DNA from 2 places in the Neobacillus camarae genome. Region 2 is predicted to be linked to the other one. Evidence: a T-box and tRNA genes for the amino acid it is inferred to sense, from the RefSeq annotation. Region 2 holds a T-box; the other holds one or more tRNA genes.
The links. The T-box of region 2 lies ahead of ileS (isoleucine--tRNA ligase). A T-box ahead of a tRNA ligase gene usually reads a tRNA of that ligase, here a tRNA-Ile.

Region 1: it encodes a tRNA-Ile, which carries the amino acid that the T-box ahead of ileS (isoleucine--tRNA ligase) is inferred to sense. The anticodon was not compared.

Annotation. Positions count from the first base shown of each region.
Region 1 covers NZ_JBUCKX010000002.1:73,510-84,437, forward strand. The annotation lists gene pdxS (pyridoxal 5'-phosphate synthase lyase subunit PdxS) at 1-490, opposite strand, end outside; gene ACY8D0_RS08155 (D-alanyl-D-alanine carboxypeptidase family protein) at 656-2,020, opposite strand; gene guaB (IMP dehydrogenase) at 2,228-3,700, opposite strand; gene ACY8D0_RS08165 (YaaC family protein) at 3,808-4,752, shown strand; rRNA gene rrf (5S ribosomal RNA) at 5,031-5,147, opposite strand; rRNA gene ACY8D0_RS08175 (23S ribosomal RNA) at 5,231-8,168, opposite strand; tRNA gene ACY8D0_RS08180 (tRNA-Ala) at 8,253-8,328, opposite strand; tRNA gene ACY8D0_RS08185 (tRNA-Ile) at 8,346-8,422, opposite strand; rRNA gene ACY8D0_RS08190 (16S ribosomal RNA) at 8,516-10,066, opposite strand; gene gyrA (DNA gyrase subunit A) at 10,311-10,928, opposite strand, start outside.
Region 2 covers NZ_JBUCKX010000004.1:405,160-416,087, reverse strand. The annotation lists gene ACY8D0_RS23485 (DEAD/DEAH box helicase) at 1-845, opposite strand, end outside; gene ileS (isoleucine--tRNA ligase) at 1,100-4,183, opposite strand; T-box leader at 4,235-4,603, opposite strand; gene ACY8D0_RS23475 (MerR family transcriptional regulator) at 4,801-5,172, shown strand; gene ACY8D0_RS23470 (thioredoxin family protein) at 5,187-5,498, shown strand; gene ACY8D0_RS23465 (response regulator transcription factor) at 5,709-6,356, opposite strand; gene ACY8D0_RS23460 (sensor histidine kinase) at 6,393-7,514, opposite strand; gene ACY8D0_RS23455 (CcdC family protein) at 7,729-8,226, shown strand; gene ACY8D0_RS23450 (WD40/YVTN/BNR-like repeat-containing protein) at 8,346-9,647, opposite strand; gene ACY8D0_RS23445 (hypothetical protein) at 9,659-10,837, opposite strand.

The sequences.
Region 1 (10,928 bases), on a different contig from region 2:
GCATATGACGAACAGCTTCCACGATGTTGCCTGTTCCTGGCTCACCTTTGGTACGAAGCATGGATGCCCCTTCACCAATCCGGCGGGCGGCTTCTCCTAGGTCACGACAGCCGCAAACAAATGGCACTGTATATTCTCTTTTATTTAAATGAAATTCTTCATCAGCAGGAGTCAGAACTTCACTCTCGTCAATGTAGTCCACACCCATCGCTTCAAGGACACGTGCTTCGACAATATGGCCGATGCGTGCCTTCGCCATAACCGGGATGGAAACAGCATTCATAACCTCTTCTACTATTCTAGGATCTGCCATTCTAGCAACTCCGCCGGCAGCACGAATATCAGATGGAACCCGCTCAAGCGCCATTACTGCGACTGCGCCTGCTTCCTCTGCAATCTTTGCTTGCTCCGCATTAACAACGTCCATGATGACGCCGCCTTTTTGCATTTCTGCCATACCGCGTTTTACTCGATCCGTACCAGTTTTCATTTCTTTAATCCCCCTTGTATTAAAAAAATTAAGAAAACTCTACTTATACATTGCAAAATCCGTCTAAATTAGTCGGAATTAGTAGATTCCATAAAATCATTAAGCAACAAAAACGGGCTCCTGTCAAGTTAGGAACCCGTTTCTAGGCTTACCAGTATTCACTTACTAGAACCAACCGCTAACAGTGGAGGAAATTCCATTCCAGACATCTCCAAAGAAGCCGCCGATACCTCTCATCATTAACACAAACCAGTTGGCTTTCTCAACACCTTGAGCAGCAACCACGTCTGCTTGCACTTTCTTTTGTCCTTCTTCTGTCAGGAAGCTGACTTTCTCGCCATTTTTCGGCACTAACTTAATGTAACCAACCTTTTCACCCTTTTTGATAGGGGCTGACAGTTGACCTTTTGCATTCACCTTGTCCTTATCAAGGACCAACACGGCTTTATAATTATCCTTTTCCCCATTAGGGATGACCATGTTGATGGCTGACTTGGTATAGATTTTAACCTGACCGTCTTTCCCTTTTGTTACAGGAAGGGTCTTTTTGTTTTTTACTTGATAATGCTTAGGGACAATTTGCTCTTTGGTCGTATTGGCAAAAGCATAGTCAAACATTTTCTTTGTTTCATCAAAACGCGCTTTATAACCACCTGAACCGCTGGCATCCTTGGCATTCTGGACAACTGTAATAAACCGTTTGCCATCACGCTCGGCTGTGCCAGTGAAGCAATAGCCGGCAAAATCAGTGGTGCCGGTCTTCAATCCGTCCACGCCTTTATAGCCATAATCCAATTCAGGAAGCATCCAGTTCCAGTTAATCATGTTAATTTGGTCAGTTGTTCCTTCGCGGAACGTCTTTTTAGGAGTGCTTGCGATTTTTAGCACATCAGGGTATTCGTTAATCAAATGGAAGGCCAATTTTGCTACTGCACGGGAGGACATGACGTTTTCTTCATCAGCCCCGCCCCCTTCCGGCTGCATGCCTTTATAATCGGCATTATTTAAACCAGTGGAATTGACAAATTTAAAATCCTTCAATCCCAATTTTTCAGCTTTTTCATTCATCATTTTAACAAAGTTTGTTTCCGACCCGCCAATCGTTTCCGCAATAGCAATGGTTGCCCCATTGGCGGAGTATATCGCCATCGCCTCATATAGTTCGCGGATTTTATAGGTTCCATCCGCTCTTAAAGGAACATTGGACAGGTCAGTTCTTTGAGAAATTTTATAAACAAGATCACTCACGTTATATTCCTGATCCCATTTTACCTTCCCGTGCTTAATCGCATCCAGCAAAAGATATTCGGTCATCATTTTTGTCATGCTGGCAATGCCTAGTACAGTATCAGCATTTTTTTCATACAACACTTTGCCTGATTGGGCATCAACCAGAATGGCTCCGTCAGCGTTTATATTTAATTGTGCTGCTGCTTGCGCTTTATCCAAACCGGCAATTGGGCTAAGTAACAGCAGAATAGCCAAGGCACCGGCTAACGTTTTCTTGAAAATTGATTTATTCACGATCATACGCCCTCCAACGAATTATTACACTTTGCATATTTTAACATAACTCACTGACAATTCATAGACAGAGCAATGAACCATCTTATTTCCAAAATTACTAGTTTTAAATAATAGGCATGGGACTTTCTGCTTACGTTCATTTCCTCCTATGCACTACTAGCGTTATTTCCCTGGTCATAAAAATAGGCTGACAAAGCGTCAGCCATTTTATTAGGATAATGAATAGTTTGGTGCTTCTTTTGTGATTTGCACATCATGAGGGTGGCTTTCCCTTAGACCAGCACCCGTCATGCGGATAAATTGTGATTTAGTGCGTAGTTCCTCAATATCCTTCGTTCCACAATAGCCCATGCCTGAGCGCAATCCTCCAACCAACTGATAGATGGTATCAGCCAACGGCCCTTTATATGGAAGGCGCCCTTCAATTCCTTCAGGCACAAATTTTTTGGCATCTTCTTGGAAATAACGATCCTTCGAGCCTTTTTCCATGGCAGCAACCGATCCCATACCGCGGTATACCTTAAAGCGGCGTCCTTGGAAAATCTCAGTCTCCCCTGGGCTCTCGGTAACACCGGCAAGCATGCTGCCAAGCATAACCGCATGTCCGCCTGCCGCTATTGCTTTTACAACATCACCAGAATATTTGATACCGCCATCCGCAATAATGGCTTTTCCATGCTTCATTGCTTCAGTCGCGCAATCATAAACAGCGGTAATTTGCGGGACACCGACACCAGCAACTACCCGTGTTGTGCAGATCGAGCCAGGTCCAATCCCCACTTTTACGACATCTACTCCGGCTTCAATTAATGCTTTGGTGGCTTCACCTGTTGCCACATTCCCTGCAATGATTGTTAATTCTGGATATGCCGCCCTGATCTCCCTGACAGTGTCGAGTACGCCCTTAGAATGGCCGTGTGCCGTATCGACAACAATAGCATCCACATTCGCCTTGACAAGGGCCTCAACACGTTTCATGGTGTCTTTCGTTACACCAACAGCGGCTCCAGCTAATAACCGGCCTTGACGATCTTTAGCGGAGTTAGGGAATTCAATGACCTTCTCGATATCTTTAATTGTGATTAATCCCTTAAGCACACCATTTTCATCCACCAAAGGCAACTTTTCAATTTTATACTTTTGGAGAATTTTTTCCGCCTCTTTTAAAGTGGTGCCGACAGGGGCCGTAATCAGATGCTCCTTGGTCATCACATCGGCAATTTTAAACGAATAATCTTGGTCCTGAATAAAGCGAAGATCCCGGTTTGTGATAATACCGATTAGCTTTTGCTCCTCGAGGTTATTGACGATTGGCACCCCGGATATCCGGTATTTTCCCATTAGATGCTCGGCATCAAAAACTTGATGTTCCGGTGTGAGAAAAAACGGATCAGTGATGACGCCACTTTCTGATCTTTTAACCTTTTCAACCTGTTCTGCCTGCTGTTCAATCGTCATGTTTTTGTGAATAATCCCCAGTCCGCCTTGACGGGCCATGGCAATTGCCATTTCCGATTCCGTTACGGTATCCATGCCGGCACTTATAATCGGAATATTAAGCTTAACATTAGGCGATAATTCAACCTGTAAACTGACATCTCTTGGAAGAACTTCAGACCTGCCCGGAATCAACAATACATCATCAAACGTTAATCCTTCTTTAGCGAACTTACTTTCCCACATTTTAACAGCCCCCAGGACAAAAAATTTTATTTGTAGGTTACCAATTGGACAAAATACTGTCAAGGAAGAAGCATTATATTGATTATTCTGAAAAAGGTGATTTAGCTGTGGTGACCTCTTATAAAGGCTGGAAAAGTTATGCTGGATTTTTCTCAGCCGAATACTGTCAACGTTTTCTAAAAAAATGCTATCAAAGACGCCAGATAGAACAGGCGGAATCCAAGAGCTATGAAAATGGCTATGCCTTTCTTTATTATCTGGAACATGGGCAAATTTATTATGAGCAGGCGGAAAAAGCCCCATTAATCATAAAACCCATCTTGCTTTTCTACGGTTTGGTGCATTTGATTAAGGCCTGTATCCTCACAGTGGACCCGTCCTATCCGGAGACGACAGCCGTATTGGCCCATGGGGTATCAACCCGTAAACGGAAGAAACAAAACTACCTGTTTTTTCAGGACGAGGTGAAGCTGCAAAAAAATGGTCTCTTTCCATTTATGTCGGAAAAGTTATTCATGATGAAACAAATGGATGGAGAAAAGGTGATTATGGAGGAGCTGTTGCAAGTCATTCCTGAACTAGATGACTTATTTTTCTTGCATACAGGAAAGCAGACCTTTAAAAACCTAGAATGGGACGGAAAACAATATACAATTCCGGATGATCTATTGGACCATTACCATATGACGGAGAATCGATTCCGGGATTTTCTTGCATCCAAATTCAGTGACGAAATTGAGATATCCGATCAAGGGCTTCGGATTCAGTTAAAGCATGACTTGTTATCGGAAGTGCCGCCATTAAAGTACAATCTGGAGGGGCAAGTGTGGGCATTCCCGTTGTCTAGGTCGAAATGGTTTCTGTTTCCTGAATTGTTGATTCATTATTTGCTGCTGTATAACTTAAGCATGATTGCCCGTTATGAGACAGAATGGTGGAGTGAACTCATCAAGATGATGCCGAATGGTGACTATCCGTTTATTTCCTCCTTTCTTCAAATTACTTTAGAAAAAGGGCCTTTTTTGGTTTATCAATATTTGATGAGGCAGTAGGGGAATGTTTAAATAAATTTCCCATGTAATTTTAATAATAGGCAAAGTTTCGTTTGTAATCCTGTAAAAATGTCCTTCATGGTGGTATGAAGGACATTTTGGCATGAATTCAAATCTGTTTTGACTTGTACGGTACACTTAACAGTTATTTTTTTTGAATAAAATGGCTCTCTATAGCGCACGCACGTATATTGCTTACCGGCGTTTTTGATTGGTTCACCGGCACTTCGCTATATATGCACAAAAAAGACAACCCATACAGGTTGCCTTTTCCTATTGCCTGGCAGCGTCCTACTCTCACAGGGACTTGCGTCCCAACTACCATCGGCGCTGAGAAGCTTAACTTCCGTGTTCGGTATGGGAACGGGTGTGACCTTCTCGCTATCGCCGCCAGACTATTTTATTGAGAAATCATTCTCTCAAAACTGGGTAATCAGAAGAAACTTTTGTAAAACGAGTTCGCATTTTCAAATATGACTTGGTTAAGTCCTCGATCGATTAGTATCAGTCAGCTCCACACGTCACCGTGCTTCCACCCCTGACCTATCAACCTGATCATCTTTCAGGGATCTTACTAGCTTGACGCTATGGGAAATCTCATCTTGAGGGGGGCTTCATGCTTAGATGCTTTCAGCACTTATCCCGTCCGCACATAGCTACCCAGCGATGCCTTTGGCAAGACAACTGGTACACCAGCGGTGCGTCCATCCCGGTCCTCTCGTACTAAGGACAGCTCCTCTCAAATTTCCTGCGCCCACGACGGATAGGGACCGAACTGTCTCACGACGTTCTGAACCCAGCTCGCGTACCGCTTTAATGGGCGAACAGCCCAACCCTTGGGACCGACTACAGCCCCAGGATGCGATGAGCCGACATCGAGGTGCCAAACCTCCCCGTCGATGTGGACTCTTGGGGGAGATAAGCCTGTTATCCCCAGGGTAGCTTTTATCCGTTGAGCGATGGCCCTTCCATGCGGAACCACCGGATCACTAAGCCCGACTTTCGTCCCTGCTCGACTTGTAGGTCTCGCAGTCAAGCTCCCTTGTGCCTTTACACTCTGCGAATGATTTCCAACCATTCTGAGGGAACCTTTGGGCGCCTCCGTTACTCTTTAGGAGGCGACCGCCCCAGTCAAACTGCCCACCTGACACTGTCTCCCATCCCGATAAGGGATGCGGGTTAGAATTTCAATACAGCCAGGGTAGTATCCCACCGACGCCTCCACCGAAGCTGGCGCTCCGGCTTCTCAGGCTCCTACCTATCCTGTACAAGCTGTACCAAAATTCAATATCAGGCTACAGTAAAGCTCCATGGGGTCTTTCCGTCCTGTCGCGGGTAACCTGCATCTTCACAGGTACTATAATTTCACCGAGTCTCTCGTTGAGACAGTGCCCAGATCGTTACGCCTTTCGTGCGGGTCGGAACTTACCCGACAAGGAATTTCGCTACCTTAGGACCGTTATAGTTACGGCCGCCGTTTACTGGGGCTTCGATTCAGAGCTTCGCTTTGCAGCTAACCCCTCCTCTTAACCTTCCAGCACCGGGCAGGCGTCAGCCCCTATACTTCGCCTTGCGGCTTCGCAGAGACCTGTGTTTTTGCTAAACAGTCGCCTGGGCCTATTCACTGCGGCTTACCGAGGCTATTCACCCCAGTAAGCACCCCTTCTCCCGAAGTTACGGGGTCATTTTGCCGAGTTCCTTAACGAGAGTTCTCTCGCTCACCTTAGGATTCTCTCCTCGCCTACCTGTGTCGGTTTGCGGTACGGGCACCTTTTATCTCGCTAGAGGCTTTTCTTGGCAGTGTGGAATCAGGAACTTCGGTACTCTATTTCCCTCGCTGTCACAGCTTGAGCCTTACGGTGAACGGATTTTCCTATTCACCAGCCTAACTGCTTAGACGCACATAACCAGCAGTGCGCTTACCCTATCCTCCTGCGTCCCCCCATCACTCAAACGATAAAGAGGTGGTACAGGAATATCAACCTGTTGTCCATCGCCTACGCCTTTCGGCCTCGGCTTAGGTCCCGACTAACCCTGAGCGGACGAGCCTTCCTCAGGAAACCTTAGGCATACGGTGGATGAGATTCTCACTCATCTTTCGCTACTCATACCGGCATTCTCACTTCTAAGCGCTCCACCAGTCCTTACGGTCTAGCTTCAACGCCCTTAGAACGCTCTCCTACCACTGACATCGAAGATGTCAATCCACAGCTTCGGTGATACGTTTAGCCCCGGTACATTTTCGGCGCAGAGTCACTCGACCAGTGAGCTATTACGCACTCTTTAAATGGTGGCTGCTTCTAAGCCAACATCCTGGTTGTCTAAGCAACTCCACATCCTTTTCCACTTAACGTATACTTTGGGACCTTAGCTGGTGGTCTGGGCTGTTTCCCTTTTGACTACGGATCTTATCACTCGCAGTCTGACTCCCACGGATAAGTCTTTGGCATTCGGAGTTTGTCTGAATTCGGTAACCCGATGGGGGCCCCTAGTCCAAACAGTGCTCTACCTCCAAGACTCTAACTTCGTGAGGCTAGCCCTAAAGCTATTTCGGAGAGAACCAGCTATCTCCAAGTTCGATTGGAATTTCTCCGCTACCCACACCTCATCCGCGCACTTTTCAACGTGCGTCGGTTCGGGCCTCCATCCAGTGTTACCTGGACTTCACCCTGGACATGGGTAGATCACCTGGTTTCGGGTCTACGACTGCATACTATTTCGCCCTACTTAAGACTCGCTTTCGCTGCGGCTCCGTCTCATCAACTTAACCTCGCATGCAATCGTAACTCGCCGGTTCATTCTACAAAAGGCACGCCATCACCCATAAACGGGCTCTGACTACTTGTAGGCACACGGTTTCAGGATCTCTTTCACTCCCCTTCCGGGGTGCTTTTCACCTTTCCCTCACGGTACTGGTTCACTATCGGTCACTAGGGAGTATTTAGCCTTGGGAGATGGTCCTCCCTGCTTCCGACCGGATTTCACGTGTCCGGCCGTACTCAGGATCCACTCAGGAGGGAACGAAGTTTCAACTACAGGGCTGTTACCTTCTATGGCTGGCCTTTCCAGACCGCTTCATCTACCCCGTTCCTTTGTAACTCCATGTTGAGTGTCCTACAACCCCGAAAGGCAAGCCTTTCGGTTTGGGCTGTTCCCGTTTCGCTCGCCGCTACTCAGGGAATCGCGTTTGCTTTCTCTTCCTCCGGGTACTTAGATGTTTCAGTTCCCCGGGTATGCCTTCAATACCCTATGTATTCAGGTAAAGATGCTGCCCCATTACGGGCAACGGGTTTCCCCATTCGGAAATCTCCGGATCAAAGCTTACTTACAGCTCCCCGAAGCATATCGGTGTTAGTACCGTCCTTCATCGGCTCCTAGTGCCAAGGCATTCACCGTGCGCCCTTTCTAACTTAACCTAAATGGTTTAAAACCTAAAATGGCGATTACTCGGTTTTACTTGGTTTCTTCTATACGATTATCCAGTTTTCAAAGAACGATTTTGGTGGAGCTTAGCGGGATCGAACCGCTGACCTCCTGCGTGCAAAGCAGGCGCTCTCCCAGCTGAGCTAAAGCCCCGTTATGAAAATATAAAATGGTGGGCCTAAATGGACTCGAACCATCGACCTCACGCTTATCAGGCGTGCGCTCTAACCAGCTGAGCTATAGGCCCACATTTAAACTATTGAGGATTGGTCCCTCAAAACTAAACAAACAAAACAGAGGTCAACGTCTTATCAGTCCGTAAGGACTGCATATTCCTTAGAAAGGAGGTGATCCAGCCGCACCTTCCGATACGGCTACCTTGTTACGACTTCACCCCAATCATCTGTCCCACCTTAGGCGGCTGGCTCCTTACGGTTACCCCACCGACTTCGGGTGTTACAAACTCTCGTGGTGTGACGGGCGGTGTGTACAAGGCCCGGGAACGTATTCACCGCGGCATGCTGATCCGCGATTACTAGCGATTCCGGCTTCATGCAGGCGAGTTGCAGCCTGCAATCCGAACTGAGAATGGTTTTATGGGATTGGCTTCACCTCGCGGCTTCGCTGCCCTTTGTACCATCCATTGTAGCACGTGTGTAGCCCAGGTCATAAGGGGCATGATGATTTGACGTCATCCCCACCTTCCTCCGGTTTGTCACCGGCAGTCAGATTAGAGTGCCCAACTGAATGCTGGCAACTAATCTCAAGGGTTGCGCTCGTTGCGGGACTTAACCCAACATCTCACGACACGAGCTGACGACAACCATGCACCACCTGTCACTCTGTCCCCCGAAGGGGAAATTCCTATCTCTAGGAGTGTCAGAGGATGTCAAGACCTGGTAAGGTTCTTCGCGTTGCTTCGAATTAAACCACATGCTCCACCGCTTGTGCGGGCCCCCGTCAATTCCTTTGAGTTTCAGCCTTGCGGCCGTACTCCCCAGGCGGAGTGCTTAATGCGTTAGCTGCAGCACTAAAGGGCGGAAACCCTCTAACACTTAGCACTCATCGTTTACGGCGTGGACTACCAGGGTATCTAATCCTGTTTGCTCCCCACGCTTTCGCGCCTCAGCGTCAGTTACAGACCAGAAAGCCGCCTTCGCCACTGGTGTTCCTCCACATCTCTACGCATTTCACCGCTACACGTGGAATTCCGCTTTCCTCTTCTGCACTCAAGTCCCCCAGTTTCCAATGACCCTCCACGGTTGAGCCGTGGGCTTTCACATCAGACTTAAAGGACCGCCTGCGCGCGCTTTACGCCCAATAATTCCGGACAACGCTTGCCACCTACGTATTACCGCGGCTGCTGGCACGTAGTTAGCCGTGGCTTTCTGGTTAGGTACCGTCAAGGTACCGGCAGTTACTCCGATACTTGTTCTTCCCTAACAACAGAGCTTTACGACCCGAAGGCCTTCATCGCTCACGCGGCGTTGCTCCATCAGACTTTCGTCCATTGTGGAAGATTCCCTACTGCTGCCTCCCGTAGGAGTCTGGGCCGTGTCTCAGTCCCAGTGTGGCCGATCACCCTCTCAGGTCGGCTACGCATCGTCGCCTTGGTGAGCCGTTACCTCACCAACTAGCTAATGCGCCGCGGGCCCATCTGTAAGTGTCAGCTAAAAACCGACTTTCAACCTTTCCTCATGTGAGGAAAGAAATTATCCGGTATTAGCATCGGTTTCCCGATGTTATCCCAGTCTTACAGGCAGGTTGCCCACGTGTTACTCACCCGTCCGCCGCTAACCAAAAGGTGCAAGCACCTTAAGATTCGCTCGACTTGCATGTATTAGGCACGCCGCCAGCGTTCGTCCTGAGCCAGGATCAAACTCTCCAAGAAAGTTGATATAGCTCATAAAAGTTAAAACGTTGGCTTCGTTTCGAAAGAAACGAATGTTTATTGTTGACGTATTTGTTTGTTTAGTTTTCAAAGACCAATTTTCCCGTCACTCATAAGCGACTTTATTAATATACCACCCGGTTCACTATAAGTCAACATCTTTTTGTGAATTTATATGATGATGATCTTACAAAGTGAATGGTATAAAAAAAGGAACATCCAATAGGATGTCCCTTTTTCATGTTTATTCCTCATTTTCCTCAGGTAAGTCGGATTGTTGGGTTTCTTCTGGTTTGTTTTCAGAAGGGAAATCCTCTTCATCCGATTCACTTTGTTCCTCTTTTTCCACCTGGGCAACGGTAGCAACGTATTCATTTTCATTTTCTCTTAGGCTAATGAGTTTAACCCCTTGCGTATTTCGGCCTAATTGGGAGATGCCGGCTACATCTATTCTGATCAGCACACCGCCGGTTGTAATTAACATTAAATCCTCTTCACCCGTAACCGCACGCATCGAAACGAGATTTCCGTTTTTCTCGGTAATGTGGCACGTTTTGATTCCCTTACCACCTCTGCCTTGAATCCGGTATTCCACTGCCGGGGTCCGTTTTCCGTAGCCGTTTTTGGTGACAATCAATACGTCATTGTTCTCTTCTAGCACTTCCATGCCAACCACTTCATCGTTTGCGTCAAGTGTAATACCTTTAACACCCGTAGCGGTACGGCCCATTGATCTTACATCCGTTTCAGGGAAGCGGATTAACATGCCATTTTTTGTGCCAATGATGATTTCCTTGCTTCCGTCTGTCATACGTACGGAAATCAACTCATCCCCTTCACGCAGACTTAAGGCAATAAGTCC
Region 2 (10,928 bases):
TTTAGTAAGTCATCGGCTATCATCGGGGGAATCGTCAGAGTGCGTTCATCTGAAGAACCATAGCTTCTGTAAAAACTAGGCTGCAGTTCCTGGTATATCTCCTCATAACTGACCACATCCTGCAAAAGATGAATAATCTCTTGATCTACCTGCAAAAACTCTTGTTCATATGAATCATAGATAAAACTTTTGGTAAATGGATACTGTTCCTGGCTTTTAACCGCCTTAAGAAACTCCTTAATTTTTTTAACCACATAGGTTCTCTTCTGGCCTATTTTCATTTCCAGCGTTAGAAAATTTTTGGATGAATGGTAGGGTTTATAAACTTTCAAAATCCATTCAACCAGTAAGGAGTCCTTGCCGCCCTCCGGCTTCGGTTCCTCATTTGCTGGCGAAATAATAGAAAAGCTTTGAATAAATTGGCTGGTCAGCTGCTTGACATAAATGGCTTGTCGTTCTTCACGTTGTCTTTCTATTTCTAATAGACGCCTTTGTACTGCTTCTTCCTGTCGTTGTTTTCTCTCAGCATAACTTAGCGTATGGTTAGGAGTAGAGTTTTCCTCCGGATTATCGTAAATTTTCAGCAGTACAGCAGCAATATGTTTACAAGGTTCCCCATATTGATGATAAGCAGGACAGTTGCACTCTGGGAGTAACCCTGATTCATCATCCTCAATGGTCACTTGATAGGTTTTTGAACCCTTTACTTTTGCAGTCCAGATATTTTTAACAGGATCATGGTTTACATCTATTACGCGTCCATCTCGAAAGTAACCGAACCCACGACGGTATACGGCATTTGAAAAAATATCTTGAATGTCGGATTTGGTTAAATGCTCAATCATATGGTTACCTCCACTTAAACATAGAAAATATGAATTCTATCCTACTATCTTATCGTAATTAGGCTCTTGTCGCTCTTTTTTTAAATAGGATTGGGCATTCTCTTCATAAGTATTGCCGTTTTTTCTATTTTGCAGAAGTTTATTTTCATGGATTTCTGGTAATAAAAAAGCCGGCTGATTGTTTTACAAATCAGTCGGCAATAAGTTTTTTTCGTATGGTGACAGGTACGTTGTGCAGGCACAATCAAACAGAACTACTTTAATCCAACAAAAACTTCTTCCCCTCCAATCACCATTTTATCCACCTGGTCGGTAGCGGAAAAATAGAGATGACTTAAAATGATACTTCTATTTATTAATGTTTGGTGTTCTTCCATTAATTGTTGAAAGTCTTTTGAACACGATACATAAAGCTCTACTCTTTTATCAACCGGCAAATCCAGCTTTTTGCGAAGGTCTTGAACCCCTCTAATGAAATCACGAACCAATCCTTCTCTTTTTAATTCTTCACTGATATGGATATCAACAATGACAGTGAAATTCCGGTTAGAAGCTTCAGAATAGCCTTGTAAAACCGCCGTTTTCTGTACCACAATATCTTCTTTTCCCAGAGTGACAGCCTCTTGGTTTTCTAATTTCACTTCAAGTGAATCTTCATTTAGGAAATGCTCTATCTCGTTTGCCGCTGCCCGGCTAAGGAGTTGATTCACTTCATTAACCACTTTACCCAATCTCGGGCCGGCTGATTTAAAGTTTAGCTTCAACTTATACTCGATATACTCATTCGAGCTATCCGCCCACTCCACTGCTTTTACGTTCAATTCGTCTTTGATAATCTCTTCAAAAGGGGCAAGTGTCCCTGCCTCATGACCATTGGAGACAATCACCATTTTTGCAAGCGGCTGTTTTGTTTTGATTTGATGCTTATTTCGGACGCTTCTGCCCAACTCCACAATTTCCAAAACAGCCTGCATTTGTTTTTCAAGCTTTTGGTCCATGAACTCTTTCTGTTCTTCCGGATATTCTGCTAGGTGGACACTTTCCCCTGTTAAGGAATAATGGATTTCCTCTGAAATAAAGGGAACAAAAGGAGCCACCAGTTTGGACGTATCCAATAATAATTTTTTTAGTGTATGAAAAGCTGCCTTTTTATCGTCAGACATTCCTTGGCTCCAAAAGCGCTCCCTGTTTCTTCGCACATACCAATTGCTGACCTCTTCAATAAACTGACCAGCCAATCGTGCAGCGTTTGTTACTTGATAATGTTCCATTTCTTTTTTCATTAAAAGGGTCGTCGTCGTTAGCCTTGACAGAATCCAACGGTCCATAAGCGATATTGCCCCATTGTCATGCAGCTCGGGGTTAAATGAATCAATTTCAGCATAAAGGTTGTAAAAATGATAAAGACTTGACAATGTATCAATTAGCTTGGATTTCGCTTCCTGAACATTTCGTTCCGAAAACCTCTTGGCATTCCACGGGGCACTGTCTTCAATCAGCGACCATCTCAGCGCATCCGCACCAAATGACTTTATGAGATCCATTGGATCCAGTGCATTCCCTTTGCTTTTTGACATTTTTTGTCCGTGTTCATCTAAAACATGTCCAGTGGCCAGCACATTTTTATAAGGGGCCTTGCCTGTATAAAGAACTGAAACGGCCAGCAATGAGTAAAACCATCCCCGCGTTTGATCAATCCCTTCGATTACGACATCGGCCGGGAATTGTTTTTTAAACAGTTCTTCATTCTCAAATGGGGTATGGTATTGGGCAAATGGCATGGAACCGCTGTCGAACCAAACATCTATCACTTCAGGAGTCCTATACATGGTTCCCTTACAGGATGGACATGTAAACGTAATTGCATCTACGTATGGTTTATGAAGCTCCATATCGGAGACCTCTGCATTGGCCCTTTCCTTCAGGTCTTTAATGCTCTTTGGTGCCACTTCAGTTTCACAGGAAGAACAAGCCCAGACATTTAAAGGGGTCCCCCAATACCGCTTCCTGCTAATATTCCAATCCACCAAGCTTTCTAAAAAGTTACCAAACCGGCCATTCTTAATGTGGTCTGGATGCCAGTTTACTTTCTGATTTTCGTTTATCAATTCATCTTTTAATGCAGTGGTTTTGATAAACCAGCTTTCGGTTGCATAGTAAAGTAAAGGAGTGTCACAACGCCAGCAATGTGGATAGGAATGTTCATACTTTTCTTTATGGAAAAGCAGTCCTTTTTCATGCAAAAGCTTCACAATCTCTACATCACATTCTTTTACAAGCTTCCCGGCAAGTGGCTTAACTACATCCATATATTTGCCGCTTTCATCCACTACATTGATAAAAGATAACCCGTTTTCCCTTACAACACGATAATCATCTTCCCCATATGCAGGGGCGAGATGGACTATTCCGGTGCCGCTATCATCCGTGACAAAATCGCCTTCTATGATTCGATGGCCATTCTTCACCTCAACGAAATCAAATGGCGGCTGGTAAGTAAGCCCCACCAGCTCTTTTCCTTTTATTTTTCCAAGGATTTTATAAGGTGATTTTATGACCTCATCTACTCTTGCGGAAGATACAACATAGATTTCATCATCCTTTTCCACTCTTACATAGTCAAAGTCTCCATTTACAGCCAGCGCCACATTTGCCGGGAGCGTCCAAGGGGTAGTGGTCCAGCCGAGTACGTATTCATTTTCGTGGATTTTAAATTTCACTGTCGCACTTAAGTCTTTCACCACTTTATAGCCTTGTGCCACTTCATGGGAACTCAAAGAAGTCTGGCAGCTGGGACAATAAGGTGAAACACGGTGCCCTTTATAAAGCCATCCTTTTTCATGAATGGTACCCAGGATATTCCACACAGATTCAATATAGTGATTATCCATTGTCATATATGGATCGTCCATATCCACCCAATAGCCCAATTCTCTTGTAAATTCTCTCCATTGTATCTCATAGGAAAAAACACTTTCCTTACACTTATGAATAAACGCTTCAACACCGTATTCCTCGATTTCCTGCTTGCCTGAAATGCCCAAGGCTTTTTCTACGCCTAATTCGACTGGCAATCCGTGTGTATCCCAACCTGCTTTTCTTACTACATGCTTTCCGTTCATCGTATGGTACCTGGCAATAATGTCTTTAAGAGTCCTTCCTAATGCATGGCCGACATGGGGAAGGCCATTTGCTGTGGGCGGACCTTCATAAAACACAAATGTCTCTTGATCCTTTCGATTTTCCACCGACTTGTGAAAAATGTGGTCTCGCTCCCAATATTCCAATATCCGATTTTCACGCTCTACACTGCTTTCCTTCTGATTGCTAACATCCATGTTAGAACCTCCTTTTTGTAAAAATGAAAATAAAAAACACCCGTCCCTTAGAAAAGGGACGAGTGTATTACCCGCGTTACCACCCAAATACTGTTGAAAAATACAACAGCTCTTTGTCAACGTACCATCATACGTGTTCCTTTTAACGGCGGAAACCCGTCAAGACTTACTCGTACATGTCCAGTTCCGGCGCCTAGGTGCTCGGGACATAAGCCAATCCGTCAAAAAGGTTAAAGAGCAACCTTCTCGCCGGCTCGTCTTATGCCTGTCGCACCTGTGCAAGGCGCCTCCACTTTTCGTATTTTCAGTCTTGCATCTCAGAGATGATTTTTTCCGATAAGGCTTCCTCACTGGCTCCCACCAAACCCAGCTCGCTGTTAGAGTCTTTCCTTACGTACTTGTTCTCTTCATTGATTTTATCATTGAATATTTGGTATATATTAACATTTATTCGTTTCAAAAACAATACCTTTTTCTTATTTTTCCCAAAAAGGCTGAATTTTAAAGCTAGAAAATGAATGACCAAGAATTCTTTGAAAATTTTTAAAAAACCATTGACCCTCACATTAATGTTAGGGTTTATAATTTAATTGACCTCATAAGAAAGGGGGACCCCGATGAAAATTGGTGAGTTATCCAGGCTTACCGGAGTGAGTATCCGGTCACTACGGTACTATGAAGAACAAGGAATCCTAATCCCAACCCGTTTAATTAACGGCTATCGCGAATATAATGAAACCGCAGTGGAACAAGTATCCACCATTAAATTTTATCTAAATTTGGGGCTCACAATAGAACAGATTTCAGGCTTTTTGAATTGTGTTTTAAAAAACAAAGAAGCATTCTGTCATGAAATCCTTCCCATCTATGAAGAAAAGCTGGAGGAGTTAAATCAACAAATCCAGTTACTAAACATGATCCGCTCAAACCTAGTGGAACGGATTGCAGCGATAAAGGAAGAACGTTCCCAACTCGGCGGGCTAAATTAAAAGGAGGTTTTTTAATGGTGAAAGAACTTGACTCCCATAGTTTTGAAAAGGAAATAGAAAAAGGCGTCTCCTTAATTGAGTTTGGAGCACCCAGGTGTGCCCCATGCCGAATCCAAGAACCAATCTTGGAGGAACTGGCTCTTGATTTGGGAGATACCATAAAAATCGCTAAAATAAATGCAGATGAAGAAATGGAACTTGCTGCAAAGTATCATATTCAAGGAATTCCCACACTTGTCTTGTTTAAAGACGGAACTATGATGAATTCTCTACGAGGGCTCCATTATTTAGATGAGATCAAATCAAAATTGAACAGCATCGACTAATCTGATAGATAAATGTTTTTAAAAAAATGCCTGAATCTTTAGGTACAGGACCCAATCTTGATTCAGGCAGCTTTCTTATCAGCAAGGCTTAATCATAGACTATCTGCTCACCGAAATTTGCCACAATGGCGTCCGCTTCGTTCTCAAACTTCTCGACAATGGCTGGGTGGGAGAGTAAAAAAGAAACAATCTTAACCGAATTTTATTATTTTATGACTTTTGTAAAAACAACACCAGTTCCGTACGATTGTTGAGCTCGAGCTTATCAAGAATTCGGGAAATATAATTTTTGACTGTCCCTTCCGTTAAAAACAACGCACTCCCGATTTGTTTATTACTTTTTCCTTGCATGATCAATTCCACGACTTCAATTTCCCTTGGTGTCAGCTTATTACCCAATTGTTCCTTGACCCTATTTTCCTTGCTTGCTGCCTGTTCCATGGAATACAGGACTTTGGAAATTTTCGAGCTGACCTGAGAATTAAGCAGCATACCACCCTCACATGCCGCCTGGATTGCTTTGATAATTTCCTTGGAATTGGAGTCCTTGAGAACATAGCCATCCGCGCCAAATTTAAGTCCGTTGAATATATACTCATCTTCATTAAAGGTGGTCAGAATGATGACTTTCAAACCCGGATAAGTTTCCTTCACGATTTTTAACGTTTCTATGCCGTCCATCACCGGCATCCGAATATCCATCAGAATAATTTCAGGCAGTTTATTCTGCAATAAAGCAAGCAATTCCTCCCCGTTCGATGCTTCCCCTACTATTTCAATTTCTTCATGCAGGCTCAAAATCATTTTTAAGCCTTCCCTAACCATTTCCTGGTCATCGACAATCATGATCTCCGTCATTTACATCCTCTCCAACCTTGTCGCATTTGTGATCTATCAGGCAGGTATTTCAGCAGACATAATAAATCCTCGTCCATTTTCTGAGGAGAAACTCACTGTCCCATTCAGCAAACTAATGCGTTCTTCAATCCCTTGCAGGCCATTGGATTTCTTGATTTGGCCACAGCCTGTGCCATTGTCTTCTACCATCACTCTGATGCTTTCGCCGCTTTTGGCGATGTCGATGAGGAACTGCTGGGCTTTTCCGTGCTTTAAACCATTGGTCACTGCTTCACGCACCGAATTATAAATACAATTTTTCATATCCTGACTGCCAGCCTCTACCTCTTGGTCAAAATTCAGGGTAAACTTTAGTTTTCCTGAGGTTTCTAAGCTTTCTATCATATCATTCAGTAATTCCCCTAGCTCAATTTGGCTGCTTGCTGATTGATCTTTTAAAACGGCTACAGCCTTCCTGAGTTCATAAATCGATTTTTGCGAAAAAGTGTGGGCTTTCGAAATGGCCTCCCCTGCTTTCTGCGGATTAGCCTCCATTATATTTTCGGCAAACTCTAAATGCATGCGCAATGCAATCAGGGAATGCCCAATGGAGTCGTGCATTTCCTGAGCGATTCTCGTTCTTTCCTTTACAATCGTAATTTCTTTCAGCTTGGCATGCGCCTCCACCAACTCAGCATTTAACAGCTGCCCTTTTTCTCTCTCCAAACTGACGGCCCGAAACAAATAGACCAGCATGAACATGGCAATGTAAGAGATTAATGAGGTTTGAATATCTGCCTTCGCCGCTTCCATTCCCGCCAAATACACCAAAACATGAAGTGCCACAATGCCGCTCGGGACCGATTGGCCGGACAGGAACATCTCTGCAAGGGGAAAAACATAATAAACACTCGTTGCAGCACTATCAAGCACCACCATATAAATACCAAGCACGGCAATATTCACTACCATTGAGACCGTGTACAGAATTCGATTGCGATCAATTAAGCGATAGTGGCCTCTGATAAAATCATTCCCTTGGATCAGCAAAATACCTGTAATCCATACCGCTTTCATTTCTCCTGAAAGGCTATCCCGTGTCACGATATCATAAAGAATAGATAAGATAAGCACCGCTTTGAAGGCCCAAAGCATCTTTCCAGACTTCCGGTTAAGCATCCTCTCTCCTCCCAAACCCTATATAAGCCTATTATACTATTTCATTTAGATGAAAGAACATAACCCATTGTCACCTCAAAATAATGACTAAAGTCATATAGCAATTACTTACGGAGGTTACTATTTAGGGGACCGCCAGCAACCTATAATCAAGGTGTGAAGACGAAAAACAACACTCATTAAAAATAAACCCATTGAAAAAGGAGAATGAAAAATGAATGGTTCAGCAATTTATGGAATTATGATTCTGATTGTCGGTTTGGTAGCTTGGAGACGTACGAGGGCAATGGTCCGGCCGATAAAAGGTTCTGGGATTAAAATATTGCTTCCCATTATTTATTTAATCCCGGGAATATATGCCTTATCGACTCTTGCCTTGCAATTGAGGCTAGGACAAATTGTCATTGCGGCTGTAGTTGGGGTATTGCTTTCCGTCCCGCTAATGTTTACTACTAATTATGAAATCCGCCAGGACGGCCAGATTTATGCTCAAAAAAATAAAAGCTTTTTTATCGCATTATTTGCAGTGGTAGCGCTCCGAATCGTATTAAGACAGTTTATTTCGGGCATTGACCCAGCAAGCTTGACGTTTCTGTTCTTTACAGTAGCTTGCGGTTATATTGTCCCTTGGAGAATCGTTTCCTTTATTAAATTTAAAATGGTAAAACAGTCACAAAATCTTGATAACGGCATGGCATCCGTTAAAGCATAATCAAGTTAGCATAGGGTACCTCACAAAGACACTTTCGTCCAATGTGAGGTACCTTTCTATTTATACTTTTACAGTTGCGCTGGGCCATTTCCCAGCCTAAATAGTGCATCGGTCAATCTTTACTTTGCTTGAAGCACACCATCCGGATCAACCAAACCTGCAAAAGACCATGTTTCCCCTTGATTATAAGAGGTAAACTTTGCCAATACCTTTCCGCCCAAATAATCACCTTCCGAGCCTTGATTTACTAACAAAGTTCCTTCTGTCCCGTGAAAGGTTGGAACATCTGCTATTGTGAAATAGCCAAGATATTCTTCCGGTATCGGTACCTCTACACGTTCCCAGTTTGCGCCCCCATCGGCAGTCCTATATATATTAGGGATTGGCGGCTGAGAATCATAGCGGTATTCACCAAAGGAGATAAACCCTAATTGATCGTTAATAAATCCTCCACCTGTGACTAAAGAATAAACGTCATCCACCGATCCGATACTGTACCATGACTGTCCGCCATCGTTTGTTTTAAATACAAAGTTGGCCTCACTCCCCATCGTTTTATCACCTGTAACGATGAGATAACCATCCTGGTCCGACGTAAACCCTAGTATTCGCATGCGTAAAGCTGGCAGCTGATCCGAAACCAGCACCTCACTCCAGGATCTCCCTTTATCCTTGCTAATCAAGACCCGTAAACCTTTGTTAAGCACAAACGCTGTTATCTCCGGTGTAATCACATAGCTGCCATCGATTAACTGTTGTTCCGAATCGTTATCTCCCCTTAATAAATTTTCAATCGCGACAGGAACAATCGTCCAATCCTTTCCATTATTATATGTAACCCTTAACTTTTGATCATTAATCTCATAATCTATGCTTTTCGATGGCTCCTTGATTCCGGCATTCTTCCGGTAGTTCTCCGTCGTTTCCACAGGCGGCAAGCCGATTTGCGTATCGGTTGTTCTTTCAATACTGGTTAATGTGTAACTTAAGTTTTCACCCTTATTGATTGTCAGTTTCCAAACGATATTGGGAACCATCCGATTATCCTTCATCTCTCCCCAACTGTAATCGATTTTGGGTAATCCTTCAGGTAACTGAACTTCAAAAACTACCGCTGCCACAAAAGAGTTATCATCTCCTGATAACTTGGTGAACCTAGTAAATCTTGCATCGGTAATTGCCCCTTCGGTCTCCAAACGATTCATGAAGTCAAACCAGATTCGGTATGCAATCGTTTCCGGTTTTTGGTCCAATTCTGCTACCTGAAGCGTGTAGGGGAGTTTACTGTTGATATCTTCCTTTTTTACTTCGACTGGTTTTGGACTTGGATTTTCATTCCCCTTATCAACCTTTTGCAAGATAATGAAAATAACTACTACTAAAGAAATGATAATAAGGAAGCGAATTTGCGCCTTTTTCAATGGGATCATCCTTACTCTTCACGATAAAATGGTTTAAATACATAACGCTGCGGGATAATCCGTTCCTCCTTGCCCGGAATGTATAAGGAGATCGTTGGACCTGTGTTTACTATATCAGGATTTGAAGGAATAAATGCCTTGCCATTTTCATCTATAAAACGAATTCCCTCCATACTATTCCATCTCCTTATTCCTTTGTACAGGACAGCATTCTTTTCTTCATTCCAACGTTTTACTTCCTCTTTAACGGGTATCCATTTCAACATATTGGCTACCAGCGATAAATCATTGTTCGGGTCGTAAACCGTTGTTCCTTTCCCATTCCAATCTTGGGTATGAATCGTTACCTTATTGCCCTTTGTTTTATCATAATAAATTAAGTATCCTGATTGTAACTTCCGATTTTGGTCAAACCCGTAAATATATGTATCAATAGATGTAATTGTCCCATCTTTATCAAATTCTATTTTTAAATCATTGGTCATTAAATACGGTTCCATTTCCATCTTTGTTTTAACAGAATCTATGATTCCATCAAGCTTTGTTTTATAAAAATTATCATTCTTTAGCTTTATTCTAGTATCTGTTTTCAGCTCTTGGATTTTCCAGGCTAATGCTCCATTATAATGGACAGCATTTTGGCCAACATAATATCCTCCAACCATGGTAATCAGTGAAAAGAAAATCGCTGTCCATTTCCCAAAGATAGGATGAACCGTTTTAGATACATTAAAATATTTTTTTATTTGTTCAAAAGAGTGTTCGGGCTTCTTGGAAATGGGGATAAATGTATAATCTTGAAAGTAGAGAAAATACCATTTCTTATTTTCCTTTATTGTTGCTATATTTTTAAGCGGAAAAACATGGCGGTCCATGGAATTACTTGATGCAATGGCCAATTGAGTCTCATTAATTTCAATTTGGATGCTAGTTTGGAATAAGAAGTCTTTTTTTACATGCTTACGATAAACAATGAAAATACGGAACAGCACTATTACCAGCAGCAAGCTAAGTCCTAAAAATATCGGAACATTAACTTTTAGTTGTCCTATTTGGGTAATGGTGTATAAACTCCTCCACAAAAATACATAAAGCAAAAGGATCATCAGGCTGCTTTTGCTTCCAAAAATTAAATCCCGCAGAATCAGTCTGCGATATAACTTTTTTGTCAATGTATTTTTAATGACCATTCTTATATCACTCCTTCCCCTCCATTTATCATAGCAAATAGAATCAATCTAAGGAAAATATCTATGATTTTATAACGCAAATAAAAAGGCA